DNA from 4 places in the Streptosporangium sp. OZ121 genome. Region 1 is predicted to be linked to each of the others. Evidence: riboswitches for the same ligand, from Rfam matches in the RefSeq annotation. Region 1 holds a riboswitch; each other region holds the start of a gene.

Evidence for each region. Region 1 has a riboswitch for cyclic di-AMP ahead of ACTOQ1_RS09870 (coiled-coil domain-containing protein). Riboswitches for the same ligand answer to the same signal wherever they lie in the genome.
Region 2: it holds a riboswitch for cyclic di-AMP, as region 1 does, so the genes downstream of both, ACTOQ1_RS06880 (C40 family peptidase) here and ACTOQ1_RS09870 (coiled-coil domain-containing protein) in region 1, are expected to answer to the same signal.
Region 3: it holds a riboswitch for cyclic di-AMP, as region 1 does, so the genes downstream of both, ACTOQ1_RS19775 (C40 family peptidase) here and ACTOQ1_RS09870 (coiled-coil domain-containing protein) in region 1, are expected to answer to the same signal.
Region 4: it holds a riboswitch for cyclic di-AMP, as region 1 does, so the genes downstream of both, ACTOQ1_RS08735 (hypothetical protein) here and ACTOQ1_RS09870 (coiled-coil domain-containing protein) in region 1, are expected to answer to the same signal.

What each region holds. Positions count from the first base shown of each region.
Region 1 is NZ_JBPXMC010000003.1:482,429-485,816, reverse strand. Features, by position in the region: gene ACTOQ1_RS09880 (DeoR/GlpR family DNA-binding transcription regulator) at 1-247, shown strand, start outside; gene galT (galactose-1-phosphate uridylyltransferase) at 244-1,323, shown strand; cyclic di-AMP (ydaO/yuaA leader) riboswitch at 1,396-1,532, shown strand; gene ACTOQ1_RS09870 (coiled-coil domain-containing protein) at 1,575-2,513, shown strand; gene ACTOQ1_RS09865 (RNA ligase RtcB family protein) at 2,824-3,388, shown strand, end outside.
Region 2 is NZ_JBPXMC010000002.1:453,134-456,521, reverse strand. Features, by position in the region: gene ACTOQ1_RS06890 (NlpC/P60 family protein) at 1-261, shown strand, start outside; gene ACTOQ1_RS06885 (class I SAM-dependent methyltransferase) at 372-1,070, shown strand; cyclic di-AMP (ydaO/yuaA leader) riboswitch at 1,400-1,559, shown strand; gene ACTOQ1_RS06880 (C40 family peptidase) at 1,693-2,220, shown strand; gene ACTOQ1_RS06875 (hypothetical protein) at 2,265-3,239, shown strand; gene ACTOQ1_RS06870 (M48 family metallopeptidase) at 3,236-3,388, shown strand, end outside.
Region 3 is NZ_JBPXMC010000010.1:78,388-81,775, forward strand. Features, by position in the region: gene ACTOQ1_RS19765 (branched-chain amino acid aminotransferase) at 1-142, opposite strand, end outside; gene ACTOQ1_RS19770 (3-isopropylmalate dehydrogenase) at 316-1,362, opposite strand; cyclic di-AMP (ydaO/yuaA leader) riboswitch at 1,503-1,735, shown strand; gene ACTOQ1_RS19775 (C40 family peptidase) at 1,723-2,331, shown strand; gene serA (phosphoglycerate dehydrogenase) at 2,831-3,388, opposite strand, start outside.
Region 4 is NZ_JBPXMC010000003.1:238,029-241,416, forward strand. Features, by position in the region: gene ACTOQ1_RS08725 (IclR family transcriptional regulator) at 1-5, opposite strand, end outside; gene ACTOQ1_RS08730 (DUF4253 domain-containing protein) at 292-1,164, shown strand; cyclic di-AMP (ydaO/yuaA leader) riboswitch at 1,571-1,722, shown strand; gene ACTOQ1_RS08735 (hypothetical protein) at 1,990-2,817, shown strand; gene ACTOQ1_RS08740 (hypothetical protein) at 2,990-3,361, opposite strand; gene ACTOQ1_RS08745 (roadblock/LC7 domain-containing protein) at 3,374-3,388, opposite strand, start outside.

The DNA of each region.
Region 1 (3,388 bases):
CACCCCCAACCTGCTGGAGGCCGAGACCGACCGCGAGCTGGTCGCCTCCGCGCACCGCCTGGTGGTGCTCGCCGACCACACCAAGTGGGGCACGGTCGGCATCAGCACCATCGCCCAGCTGGCCGAGGCCCACATCGTGGTCACCGACTCCGGCCTGACCGAGGAGGCCCGCGAGGAGATCGCCGCCTCGGTGGGCGAACTGATCATCACGGAACCCCAGCGAGAGAGCGAGATCGCCGGCCGATGAAACGTACGATCACCCACCTGGCCGACGGCCGGGAGCTCATCTACTTCGACCGGCGCGACGACGCCGACCGCGGAGCGGTCGACCGGCGCGACCTGCCGCCCCGCCCCGCCGCCTCCGAGCTGCGCTACGACCCGCTCACCGAGGAATGGATCGCGGTGGCCGGGCACCGCCAGGGCCGCACCTTCCTGCCCCCGGCCAGCGAGTGCCCGCTCTGCCCCTCCACCCCCGGCAACCTCACCGAGGTGCCCGCCTCCGACTACGACGTGGTGGTCTTCGAGAACCGGTTCCCTTCGTTCTCCGCCCAGCCGGGCGAGCACCGGGAGATCGGCGGGCTGAGCGAGGTCCGTCCGGGGATCGGCAGGTGCGAGGTGGTCTGCTTCACCTCCGAACACGACTCGTCGTTCTCGCGGCTCTCCCCCGAGCAGGTCGAGCTGGTCATGGAGGCCTGGGTCGACCGTACGGCGGAGCTGTCGGCGACGCCGGGCGTGGAGCAGGTGTTCTGCTTCGAGAACCGGGGAGCGGAGATCGGCATCACCCTGGCCCACCCGCACGGCCAGATCTACGCCTACCCCTACGTGACCCCGCGCACCAGGCTCACCCTCGGGGCGGCCGAGCGCCACCGGGAGCGGACCGGCGGCAACCTGTTCGCCGACGTCCTGGCCGCGGAGCGGGAGGCCGGTGTCCGGGTGGTGGGCTCGAACGAGCACTGGACGGCTTTCGTCCCGGCCGCGGCGCGCTGGCCGGTGGAGGTACACCTCTACCCGCACCGCCAGGTCCCCGACCTGGTCGCGCTGGAGGCCGAGGAGCGCGCGGCGTTCGGCCCCCTCTACACCGACGTGCTCCGCCGCCTCGACGGGCTGTTCGGCGTGCCCATGCCGTACATCGCGGCCTGGCACCAGGCGCCGGTCTCCACCGGCCGCGATCTGTCGTACGCGCACATGGAGCTGTTCAGCATCCGCCGCGCGCCGGACAAGCTGAAATACCTCGCCGGGTCGGAGTCGGCCATGGGCGCCTTCGTGAACGACGTGTCCCCCGAGGGAACAGCACAGCTTCTGCGCTCTGTCATCACGAACTGATTACCGCTTGGTCTCGTCTTGAGGTCGCATGACCTGCTGTTTACCACTACTATCCTTCCCACATCGGCTGTAAACGCTGATTTGCCTAATCCTGGGCGCCTCGCTCAGGAGCCGGGGAACCACCGCACCTGGGGTGAAACCACTTCGGTGGAAGGGCTTCCTCCAGCCCGAACCCGTCAGCTAACCCGGTAGGCGGAAGGAGAGGAGAGTTCGTGGCGGCCTCGTCCCCCACGTTCCGTCGGCATGCCGCTGTGGTCCTCTGTCTGAGCTCGATCGCGGCGTTCACCATCGGCACCCCCACCGCGGGAAGCGCGGAACCCAAGCCGACCGAGGCCAAACTCCGTGCCGACCTGGCCAAACTCGGCAAGAAACTCGACGGGCTGATCGAGACCTACGCGGCCAAGCGCGAGTCCCTCAAGAAGGCGCAGAAGGCCGAGGCCGTCGCCAAGCAGAACCTGGGCAAGGCCGAGGAGATCTATGTCGAGGCCAAGAGGCAGGTCGACTCCATCGTCCAGCTCCGATACCAGACCAGCAGCAGCGGAGGGCTGCCCGCGCTGATGTTCTCCGGCGACATGGGCGCCGCCGCGGTGATGGAACAGCTCACCGCCCAGCAGAGCGCCTACCTGGAGGGCTTCGCCGGCAGCCTCGAGCGCAGGAAGAAGGCGTCGGAGACGGCGTCCAGGCTCACCGACGAGATCCGCGACGAGGCCAAGGAGGTGGAGGGCCGGCGCGAGGAGGCCGAGGACGTGATCCGCGACGTCAAGGACAAGCTCGACCGGCTCGCCCCCACCGGTTCCGGCCGCCGCTCCGACGGCAGCTGGGCCCCGCAGCTGCCCACCGGCGCCGACAACATCACCGACCGCACCCGGATCATGCGCGACGCCGTCATGCGGCGCTTCAGCCTCCCGTACTCCGTCGGCTGCTACCGGGCCGCCAACGACGGCGGTGAGCACCCCCTGGGCCGCGCCTGCGACTTCATGATGAGCACCGGCGGCACGATGCCCTCGGCCGCCAACCTCGCGCTGGGCGACGAGATCGCCGCCTGGGCCCTCAAGAACAGGACCAGACTCGGCGTGAAGTACGTGATCTGGCGCCAGCGCATCAACCACGGCTCCGGCTGGCGCTTCATGTCGAACCGCGGCGGCATCACGGCCAACCACTTCGACCATCCGCACATCTCGATGTTCTGAGCAGCCGGGCCTCCGGCCTGCGGTGATGCCGTGTCGAGGGCATATCCAGGGCACCTGGCGGGTTTCCCGTTCGATGATCTTCGGCGGGCGCGCGACAGAAGATGAGGGCCGCGGCGACGCACACGCCGTGAGATGGCGGTGAGTGCAGGCACACGGGTCCGTACGGCCGAAAACCGTTTGCCTCGGGGGTGGGGCTCGGGGAACGTGGTGTTCATGACGCTCTGACGGACAGCACCCCGTTACTTCGAGATGCCACGGCGCCGACGCTTCCCGTAATGCTGTCAGCCCATACCCTTTTGAGAGAGCCTCCTTGTCTCAGCGACACTCCCGGCAGGAGTCCCCGCCGCCGTCCACCGCGGACGCGGGTCCGGCCACCGTCACCGTGTTCGCCTCCTCCACGAGCTGGATCGAGTCCGACGCCCTCGCGCAGTGCCACCAGGTGGCCGCACTCGACGGCATGACGCACGTCGCCGCCATGCCGGACCTGCACCCCGGCAAGGGTGCCCCCATCGGCGCCGCCATGGCGTCGACCGTGCTGTACCCGTTCCTGGTGGGCTCCGACATCGGTTGCGGCATCGCCGTGTTCCCCATGAAGCTCAAGCGCGCCGCACCCGAGAAGCTCGCCGCCCGGTTCCCCGACCTCGATCGCGCGCTGGATCCCGAGCGGGATGCCGACGACCCCGCCTGGGCCGTGGTGAAGGGCGATATCCCCGCCGGTCACGTCGAGGGCCTCGGGACGGTCGGCCGGGGCAATCACTTCGTCGAGCTGGCGCGGATCGGGACCGTCTTCGAGCCAGGTCACGCGAGCCGTCTCGGACTCGCCGACGGCGACCTCGTTCTCATCGTCCACAGCGGTTCCCGGGGGCTGGGCGAAC
Region 2 (3,388 bases), on a different contig from region 1:
GGCCTGGTCCAGAGCGCCTGGCGCAGCGGAGGAGTCAGCCTCCCCCGCACGACCTGGGAGCAGTGGAGCTGGGGCGCGAGCCGCAAGGTCTCGCTGAGCGAGCTCCAGCCGGGCGACCTCATCTTCAGCGAGGGTCTCGGCCATGTCAGCATGTACGCGGGCAACGGCCAGATCGTGCACGCCCCGCAGACCGGCGACGTCGTCAAGGTCGTCCCGCTGTCCGCCTACGGCCGCCGCATCGTCGGAGCCGTCCGCCCCTGACCGCGCCGGGCCGCGGTCCCACCGGGGACGTCCAGGCCCCGCCTCGCGCTTGACGGAGCGCCGGGAAAAACCGGATGTGCCGGGCGCGTGGGTACTGCCAGCATCGGGACATGATCAAGTCATGGATGCCCGACGAGCTCGCGTACGCCGGTCCCGAGCACCTCGACGCCGCGTTCGTCGCCGGGTTCGACCGCAAGCAGGGCAGGCCCGACCCCGGGGAGGACCTCGCCGTGCTCGCGGGGCACGGCGTGGGGGAGGCGGCGACGGTCGTGGAGTTCGGCGCGGGGACGGGGCAGTTCGCCCTCGCCGCGGCGCGGCGGTTCCGGCGGGTGGTGGCGGTGGACGTCTCCCCGGCGATGCACGACTTCCTCGGCGCCCGCGCCGCCGAGGAGGGCCTCTCCGGCCTTGAGCGCGTGCGCGCGGGCTTCCTGTCGTACGAGCACGCGGGGCCGCCCGCCGACGCGGTCTACACCCGCCACGCGCTCCACCAGCTCCCCGACTTCTGGAAGGCCGTCGCGCTCGACCGCGTCGCGCGGATCGTACGGCCCGGGGGCGTCCTGCGCCTGCGGGACCTGATCTTCGACTTCCGGCCGGCCGACACCGACGCCGTGCTCGGCCGCTGGCTCGACGGCGCGGCGGACGATCCCGCGCTGGGCTACACCCGCGACGACTACGCCGAGCATCTGCGCACCGAGTACAGCACCTTCAGGTGGCTGCTCGAACCGATGCTCGACGCCGCCGGATTCGAGATCGTCGAGGCGGATTTCCGGGAGTCGATATACGGCGCCTACACGTGCGTCAGGCGCTGAGGTCACCCGGCCGGATCGTCCGGGACCGCTCCACGGGCGGTGAGTGTGATGAAGATTACATAAATCGTGATTTGTCGGACTAGCGAGAAGGGTGTGACGAGAGTCATATCTCAATAGCATAAATAGCCATTATGCAGGGATAACAGGAAGATCAAGAGGGGTAGTAGATCTTCCAATTTGGCGAATGCTTTGCCGAAAGTTGGAGATCGGGGTAACTTCTGGCGTCGCGACGTGCAAGCCACGCCGTCGCGGCGAATGTCGGTCTTCGGGCCGGTGTCCCTATAGAAATCCAACCGGCCGCCGCGCCCCCACCCGGGGGCAGGGCTCATCGCGGCGGCCCGCCGAATCTATGCAGCCAGGAGGCATGGAACCGGGGACCCAAAAGGCCCGATACAGCGTGGCCAGGGGTGAATCGGCGCGTTTGTGCCGTAGGGCATCTTCCAAGCCCGAATCCGTCAGCTAACCCGGTAGGCATCAGTGGAAGTCCCAAGGAGAAATCCTGTCTACCACCCCGTACAACCCCCGTCTGTCGCGCCTTTTCCGCCTTTCCCTCGGCGGCATCGCCCTCACCCTGACCGCCTCAGCCGGAGCGGTCACCCTGGGGTCCACGGCGGCGCAGGCGGTGGACGGCCCCTCCGAGATACTGGTCAACAGCGTGACCGGTGTCTCCGAGAAGGCCGGGAGCACCAAGAAGACCGCCTCTCAGGCCGGGACCAGGGCCAAGGCAGAAACCAAGGCCAAGGTCAAGGTCAAGGTCAAGGTCAAGAAGAGCAGGGCGGCACTGCAGAAGGTCCGGGCCGGTAAGGCGGTCTCGGCGGCCAAGAGGCAGATCGGCGATCCGTACCGGTGGGGAGCCTCCGGTCCCGGAGCGTTCGACTGCTCGGGGCTCGTCCGGTACGCCTGGCGGAAGGCGGGCGTGTCCCTTCCCAGGATCACGCACAGCCAGTACAGGTCGATCAGGAAAAAGGTCTCGTGGAGCAACTTGCGCCCCGGTGACCTGCTGTTCTTCAGTGGAAAGGGCCATGTCGGCATGTACGTCGGCAAGGGCAGGATGGTCCACTCGCCGAGCAGCGGCAAGACGGTCCGTGTCGTGAGGCTGGCGGGCTACTACAGGTCCTCCTTCGCCGGAGCGGTACGGCCCGGGGCCTGAGCCCCGTACGGCGCCCGGCACCCGCGTGAGCACGGAGCCCAGGTATGGAACCTGAGCCCGAGCCCGCGTCGGGGCACGCGCTCGAGCACATGCCCGAGCACGGAAAAGCGGCCCCGGCCCTCCACCAGGAGGGCCGGGGCCGCTCCATGCCGGTCGAGTACCATCGGCTCGTGTCCGTCCCGAAAGGGCGCCGCGCCGTGCTCGCCGGGATGCTGGCGCTGATGAGCGCCGGTCCGTTCGCCGGGACGGGACCCCTCCTGGCCGGAGCCGCGCCCCTCCCTCGCGCCCCCCGCCCCCTCGTCCCGTACGCCTCCCGGAGCCCGAGCGACCCCCGCGACCTGTGGCAGGGCGCCGCGGTCACCGTCCGGGGCGAGCACTCCCTCGTGATCGGCCACGGTGTCCCGGCCGGCGTCCTGCGGGATCTGGCGGCCAGGGCCGACCGGGCCCGCGCGACGATCGCGGCGATCTGGGGGCCGGTCCCCGCGGTCGTCCTCTTCCCCGCCACCGACGCCGAGGCCGCGGCGCTCGCCGGGGCCGGGAGCACCCGCGGCCTGGCCGCGATGGCGACCGCGGACCGGGTGATCGTCCTGCCGTCGGGGTACGCCCGGCTCACCGCGACCGGAAGGGACGTGGTGATCACCCACGAGCTCGCCCACGTGGCCACCGGCGCGACCCGCGGCGGTCGGGTGCCGATGTGGCTGTCGGAGGGCTTCGCCGACTACGCGGGCTACCGCGACGCCGGGATCGCGGTGCGCACGGCCGCCGCCGAACTGGCCGCCGAGGTGCGCTCGGGCGTCCTGCCCGACCGGCTCCCCGGCCCGGCCGACTTCGCCCCCGGCGCGCCGAGGCTCGCGCAGGCCTACGAGGAGGCGTGGCTCGCCTGCCGGTTCGTCGCGGAGCGCTTCGGGGAGAAGGCCCTGGTGAGGCTCTACGGTAGCGATGTCGAGAGCACGCTCGGCCTGCCGGTGGACGAGTTCACCCGAGCCTGGCGCGACTACCTCAGGGAGGAACTCACGTGACGCTGAGCATGACGGACACGCCCGCGGGCGTGCGGTCGGCGGGGTGGGCGCTGGCCGCCCTGGGGGTGGTCACGCTGGCGGTCGTGGCGTTCACCACGCCCTGGAGGGCGCTGCCCGGGGGGGCCCCGGCCGTCGCTCCCGATCCGGCC
Region 3 (3,388 bases), on a different contig from region 1:
CCTCGGTGTAGTCGATCGAGATCATGTGGTCGGTGAAGACCTGACCGAACCCGGGGCTCGCCATTACCTGCTCGCGCTCTGCCGCGGTGCGAGCGTGGTCGGAGAGCTGCACGTCGAAGCTGAGCTTCTGAGCGGTGGTCATCGCACGGATCCTTCTCTTGGTGTCTGGCTTACCCTTGGGTCCATTCTGCGTCGGACCGGGTAACGGGAAACTACTCCATCCATGCCGAAAACCGGCAGTGCTGGAGAAACAAAAACGCACCTGGCGGCTCGGGTGAGCCGCCAGGCGCGTCGGGGTCGAGGAGGGCGGCTTCCTCAGCCGGCTACTCGGGCGGTGATGTCGTCGCCGATCTCGTGGGTGGCCCGGCCGGCCCTGCCGCCCGGCCGCCCGGCCAGGTCGTCGGCGACGGCCCGCTCGACCCTGGCGGCCTCGGCGGCCATGCCCAGGTGGTCGAGGAGCATGGCGACCGACAGGATCGTGGCGGTCGGGTCGGCCTTGCCCTGGCCCGCGATGTCGGGGGCGCTGCCGTGGACCGGCTCGAACATGCTCGGCGCGGTGCGGTCGGGGTTGACGTTGCCGCTGGCCGCCAGGCCGATGCCACCGGCGATCGCCGCGCCGATGTCGGTGAGGATGTCGCCGAAGAGGTTGTCGGTGACGATCACGTCGAAGCGCTCCGGCTGGCTGACGAAGAACATCGAGGCCGCGTCGACGTGGCAGTAGTCGGTCTGGACGTCGGGATACTCCAGGCCGACGCGGTCGAAGGTGCGGGCCCAGAGGTCGCCGGCGTAGGTGAGCACGTTGGTCTTGTGGACCAGCGTCAGCTTCCTGCGGGGGCGGCCCAGCGCCTTGTCGAAGGCGTAGCGCACGACGCGCTCGACGCCGTGGGCGGTGTTCAGCGACTCCTGGGTGGCGATCTCGTGCGGCGTGCCCCGGCGCATGACGCCGCCCGCACCGGCGTACGGGCCCTCGGTGCCCTCGCGGACGACGACCATGTCGATGTCCTCGGGACGGGCCTTGCCCAGCGGCGTCTCGACGCCGGGGAAGAGCTTGACCGGGCGGAGGTTCACGTAGTGGTCGAGCTGGAAGCGGAGCTTGAGCAGCAGGTCGCGCTCCAGGACGCCCGGGGGCACGCTGGGGTCGCCGACCGCGCCGAGCAGGATCGCGTCGTATCCGCGCAGTTCGTCGAGGACCGGGTCGGGCAGGGTCTCGCCGGTCTCGTGGTAGCGCTTGGCCCCGAGGTCGTAGGTGGTGGTCTCCACCTTCGTGCCGACCGCTTCGAGGACCTTCAGCCCCTCGGTGACGACCTCGACTCCGATTCCGTCCCCGGGGATGACCGCCAGGCGAATGTTACGCGAATCCATGCAGGCACCTTACCGGTCCGTCTCGGTGATCGAACACCGGTCTCATCCTCCGGACACACTCGTCCGGCGGGACCCCTGATCGTTTTGTCCGCCTTTGCTTGGTATTGACCGTTTCGTGAGGTTTCGTTATGGTCCTCCCATTCACGTCAATGCCTAATCCGTACGGGCCATCCCCTTACCGGGCCCGCACGGAGCCGGGGAACCACTCTTTACGGGATCTACCGGACCCCGGGCACCCCGCTCCTCCCCCGGAGCGCGTTCCCGGCCGTCATCAGGTGGATTCCTTGGGGCGAATCAGCGCGTTCTCGCGCCGTAGGGCGGCCTCCACGCCCGAGCCCGACAGCTCACCCGGCCGGCCTTATGGAAGGAATCATCCTGTCCGGCACAGTTCTCCCCCGTGTCCTGTCCATCTCCGCCTCCATGATCGTCGCCGGCGCCGCGGTGTGCGCGACCTCGACCGCCGCCCTGGCCGCATCCCCGCCCCCCGCCCCCGGGCCCGCCGCGCTCAACACCCCCGCGCTGAAGGACGCGCTGAAGGCCACGGCCGTCAAGCCCGCCTGGCAGAAAGCCGTGAAGTGGGCCATGTCCAAGCGCGGAACGCCCTACGTCTGGGGCGGCACCGGCCACGGCGGCTTCGACTGCTCAGGCCTGGTGCTCCGCGCCTACGGCGCAGCCGGGATCAAGCTCCCCCGCGTCACCAACGACCAGTACGCCGCCTTCTCCAAGAAGATCTCCTGGGAGAATCTCAAGCCCGGTGACCTGGCCTTCTTCAGCGGCCTCGGCCACGTCGGCATGATCACAAAGCCCGGCTACATGGTTCACGCCCCGCGGACCGGCGACGTGGTCAAGGAGGAGAAACTCGACTCCTGGCGCCGCGAATCCTTCGTCGGCGCGGTGCGTCCCGACCCGCAGGGGGTTCAGCTGGCCAAGCGGGTCGAGCTCGCGACCGAAGCCGTGACCGGCGGATGAGACACGCCGGCGGATCACCGCCGGGAGGCCGTGGAGACCCCGGCGGCGGAGAGAACGGGTTCAGCGGGTGGGAGCACCGCCGTTGTCCCTGCGGTCCAGAGCGGTCTGGAGCGCGTCGACGGCCTCGTCCTCGGTCTCCTCGGGACGGTTCCAGGGATACATGTCGTACATGGCGAATCTCGTCTCGGTCGCATACCGGCAAGGAAGGTGGTCGAGACTCCGGTCGGGACTCCGACCAGGCCTGATGTCGCGGGTCCGGATCACGGACCGGCGGCGGGGGCTTGGAGCCGGCACGCGCCACGACACCGCGGCGAGTCGCCGGCCCGCCCCTGTCAGGCCTCGCCGCGGCAGGTAGGAATTACGAGAACCTGGCGCATTTGACTCCAGGTTACCCGGCCGCGGGAAAACCGTCTCGCCCGGCGTACACACTTCTCACATGCTGAGACGAAATGTGGCCGCCGCCCCGGTCTCCGGGGCGGCGGCCACATCGGCGGTACGGCTAGTCGGCCAGGTCGACCGAGCGGCCGCTGTCGGCGCCGATCTCCGAGCCGATCTGGTCGATCACCTCGGCCGGGATGGCGGTGTCGACGGTGAGCGCGATGAGCGCCTTGCCGCCCTTGGCGTCACGGGCCACCTGCATAGAGGCGATGTTGATCGAGTGGTCGCCGAGGATGCGGCCGACCACGCCGACGATGCCGGGGCGGTCGGTGTAGGTGAAGAACGACAGGTGGTCGGTCGGCTCGATCTCCATCTGGTAGCCGTTGACCTCGACGATCTTCGTGATCTGCCTCGGCCCGGACAGGGTGCCGGAGACCGAGACCGCGCGGCCGTCGGCGAGGACGCCCCGGACCGTCACGACGTTGCGCCAGTCGGGGCTGTCGGAGCTGGTGACCAGCTCGACCGACACGCCGCGGTCCTTGGCCAGCAGCGGGGCGTTGACGTAGGTGACCGAGTCCTCGACCACGTCGGTGAAGACACCCTTGAGCGCGGCCAGCTCCAGCACGCGGACGTCGTGGGAGGCGATCTCACCGCGCACCTCGACGTCGAGCTTGGTGGC
Region 4 (3,388 bases), 240 kb from region 1:
CTCATCGCGGCTTCCCCATGTGATCCGGCAATCGAATACCTGGTCAAGGTAGGCGAGTACCCCGCCCTACGGCCACTTTGCAGCACAACGTTCTGCACTGCACAACAAGCTGCACAGCGGGCCGCACAACGAACCGCGGCCGGTCGGCCGGGCGGGGCGGTGGAGGACGGGCACCCACCCGGTTCCGTTTCTCCCCACTACCGATAATTTTTGCCTGGACCAGGGCAGAACTGTCCCTCGGGATGGTTGACAGGCCAAAATTGGTCCGTGGTCAGGATCGGATCGGTAGAGATGAGCGATTGCGAGAGTGAGCGACTTCCGCCAGTTCTGGGCCAGCTGTTCGCCGATGGAGCCGATGGAGCCGACAGGAGCGAGGGCGGCGACGGGACCGGCGGGGGCAGGGGCAGGCGGCTCTCGGTGGAGCTGCCGCCGGGGGACGTGGTGTGGCCCGACCCCGGTTACGCCCAGCTCGCCGTCCGTCGCCGTCCGGCGTTCTGGCTCAGCGAGGTGGCGGTCTCCGGCGAGTACTGGGCGCGGCTGAGGGCCCAGCACGAGCGGTCGGGCCTGTGGCCGGTGCTGCTGGAGGACTCCGTCCAGCCCTGGTCGGCCGGCCAGATCGCCCCGGACACGGCCGGTCAGATCGACAACTACCACGCCGCCGCGTTCATGGCCGAGGTGTGGTCCGACTGGATCGCCAAGGCCAACCTCGACCAGCTCGAACTGCTCGAGCCCTTCGGACCCGAGTGTCCCGGCCCGGCCCCCCCGGGCAGGCTCGCCGCCGACCCCGGCGTGGTCGCCGACTGGTACGCCGGGCTGGTGGCCGAGCGCAGGACCCCGCTCGGGCTCGTCGCGGTCGAGCGCGGGGCCGACGCCCTCGCCGTCATGGGCTGGCAGGGCGCCCTGAACCACAACGAGTGGATGGTCCCGCTCGCGGCCGTCGTGCGCAGCTGGGAGGACAGGTTCGGGGTGCGGGTGGTCGGGATGGGTTTCAACACCCTCGACCTCAGCGTCGCCGCGCCCCCGACCACCTCCGAGCACGCCCTGCACGTCGCCGCGGAGCACTGGACGTTCTGCCCCGACAGCATCATCCAGGGGGCGGGGAACCTCATCGACTACGCCGAGCAGATCAAGGGCAGGAACGCCTGGTCGTTCTGGTGGGACTGAGCGGGACCGGGCGGGACTGAGCGGGACCGGGCGGGACCGGGCGGGATTGATCGGCCGGGGACGGCCCGCGGGGCGGGCTCCCCTTGGGCGAACCTTTGCGCAAAGGAATCGGCGGGCCGGGGAGGGCTCGCGGGGCGCGCGTTCTCCCGCGTGGATCTCCCGTGGATCTCCGGGCGCGGGGCCCTGGAACGGGGCCAGGGAAGGGGTTCCGGGGCTGGACACCGAGATGGGGGAGACATCCGCGCTGGTAGGACGGGTGTTGGCCTGGCGGGGCGATCGATGAGGCTTCCTTGAAGCTTGTAGGTAGATCTTCTGGGGTTTTCATGGTGTTTGCTTTGCTTTGTCCGGTTTGGGTGGGTAGTGTCCACAGTCATCGGTAGGCGACCTGCCCTTCACAAGAGGGAGCGGCCGGCCGACGTCGAATCCCGAGGGCCCCACAGGGGCCCCGGAGCCGGGGAACCACTTTTCCGGGGTGAATCCGCCGCGACCACGCGGCGGTAGGGCAACTCCACCGCCCGAACCCGTCAGCTAACCCGGTAGACGAGATGGAGAGGAGATCCCCTCATGGATCACCGCGTTACCACGTCGGTGCAGCCCTTGTCCGTGCCGACCACCTGAACTTTTCCCCCCTTCCGCCGACATCCCCCGTTCCCCCCGGACCTTCTCGCCGCGCCTGATCGCGGCACCTTCCAGATCGTGCTCCGCGTAGCGATTGCCCGAGATTCCGGCTACGCCCCCTTTTCCGACGAGCGCGTCCCCGCCCGTGCACCCCTTCGGTGTGTCGCACGTGGCTGCCCCGTTCCCTCGCGAAAGAGCCTTTTCTCCATGCGCCCCTTCTTTGGTTTGCACAAGAACGGCCTGAGCAAGTTCACCTGGCAGAAGAACAAGCCCCGCGGAAGCCGCCTCGCAGCCGCCGCCCTGGTCGGCGCGAGCGTCCTCGCCGCCACCGGTGTCGCGGTGGCGCTGCCCGCCTCCACCTGTTTCGCCGCCACCGCCGACCCCGAGGTCGGGGTGGCGAAGGCCAGCGCCGAGTCCGTCCTCCTCCAGGGTGCGACCACGGCCTCCTACTTCTGGGACGACTCCTCCGGCCGGGCCGGTGACACCGGTCTGCCCGCCAGCGGCCGGCCGATGCAGAAGGGCATGATCGCCAGCCCGAGCTGGCCCCTGCTCACCGAGGGCTACATCATCTACAAGGGCAAGAAGGCCAAGTTCTTCGTCGGCGACCGCGGCCCCGGTTCCCCCTCGAACCAGGGCATCATGATCGACATCGACGCCAAGACCTTCGCCGACCTGACCGGTGGAACGTTCAACGCCGGCACGCTCGGCGTGGACGGCAACGGCGGGATGGGCCACATCGACATCCAGTACGTGGTCACCAAGTGGGGTAACGGTACGGGGATAAAGAACCACCCCGTCGCGTTCTCCACCGGTGCCTGGAGCCGCAGGGACACCAGCCCGGCCAAGCCCCCGACGGTCGTCTTCGCCAAGGCCCGGGAACTGGGGATAGGCGTGCAGACCCAGCTGGCGAGCGCCGCGGCGCGGCCGTGGGCCGGCAAGCCCAAGGTCATGGTCGAGCCCGCCTCCTGGCACGCCCCGGCCGGCGTGGCCGTCGCCGGTGCCCGCGCCGCCGAGATCGGCGCGGGGAAGGGCTGAGCCGGAGCCGCCGCCCTCCGGAGTCCCGCTCCACCGGAACTCCCTGGCAGGGGCCCCGCCCCGCCGGAGTCCTCCGGGAACGCTCGGAAAGGACTCCGGGAACGCTCAGAAAAGACGCAGAAAGGACTCCGGTGCGGTCCGTGCCTCCCGGGGCACGGACCGCACCGGAGGATCAGACCTCGAGCTTCTCCTCGATGCCGCGCAGGGTGTGCCGCGCGAGCGCGAGGTTGGCCCGGTTCCGGTCGAGAGCCAGGTAGAGGAACAGCCCTTTGCCGCTCCGGCCCGAGACCGGGCGGATCACGTGGTACTGCGTGCCGAGCGTGATGAGGATGTCCTCGATGCCGTCCTTGAGGCCGAGCGACTCCATGGTCCGCATCTTGGCCTTGACGACCTCGGTGTTACCCGCGGCCGCGATCTGGAGGTCGAGGTCCTTGGACCCGCCGAGCGCGCCCAGCGCCATCCCGCTGTTGTAGTCGACGACGACCGCGCCGACGGCACCGTCGATCGCCATCATCTCCTTGAGCGAGATGTCCATGTTGCCCATTGCTGTCTCCGATCACTGGGGTATCGA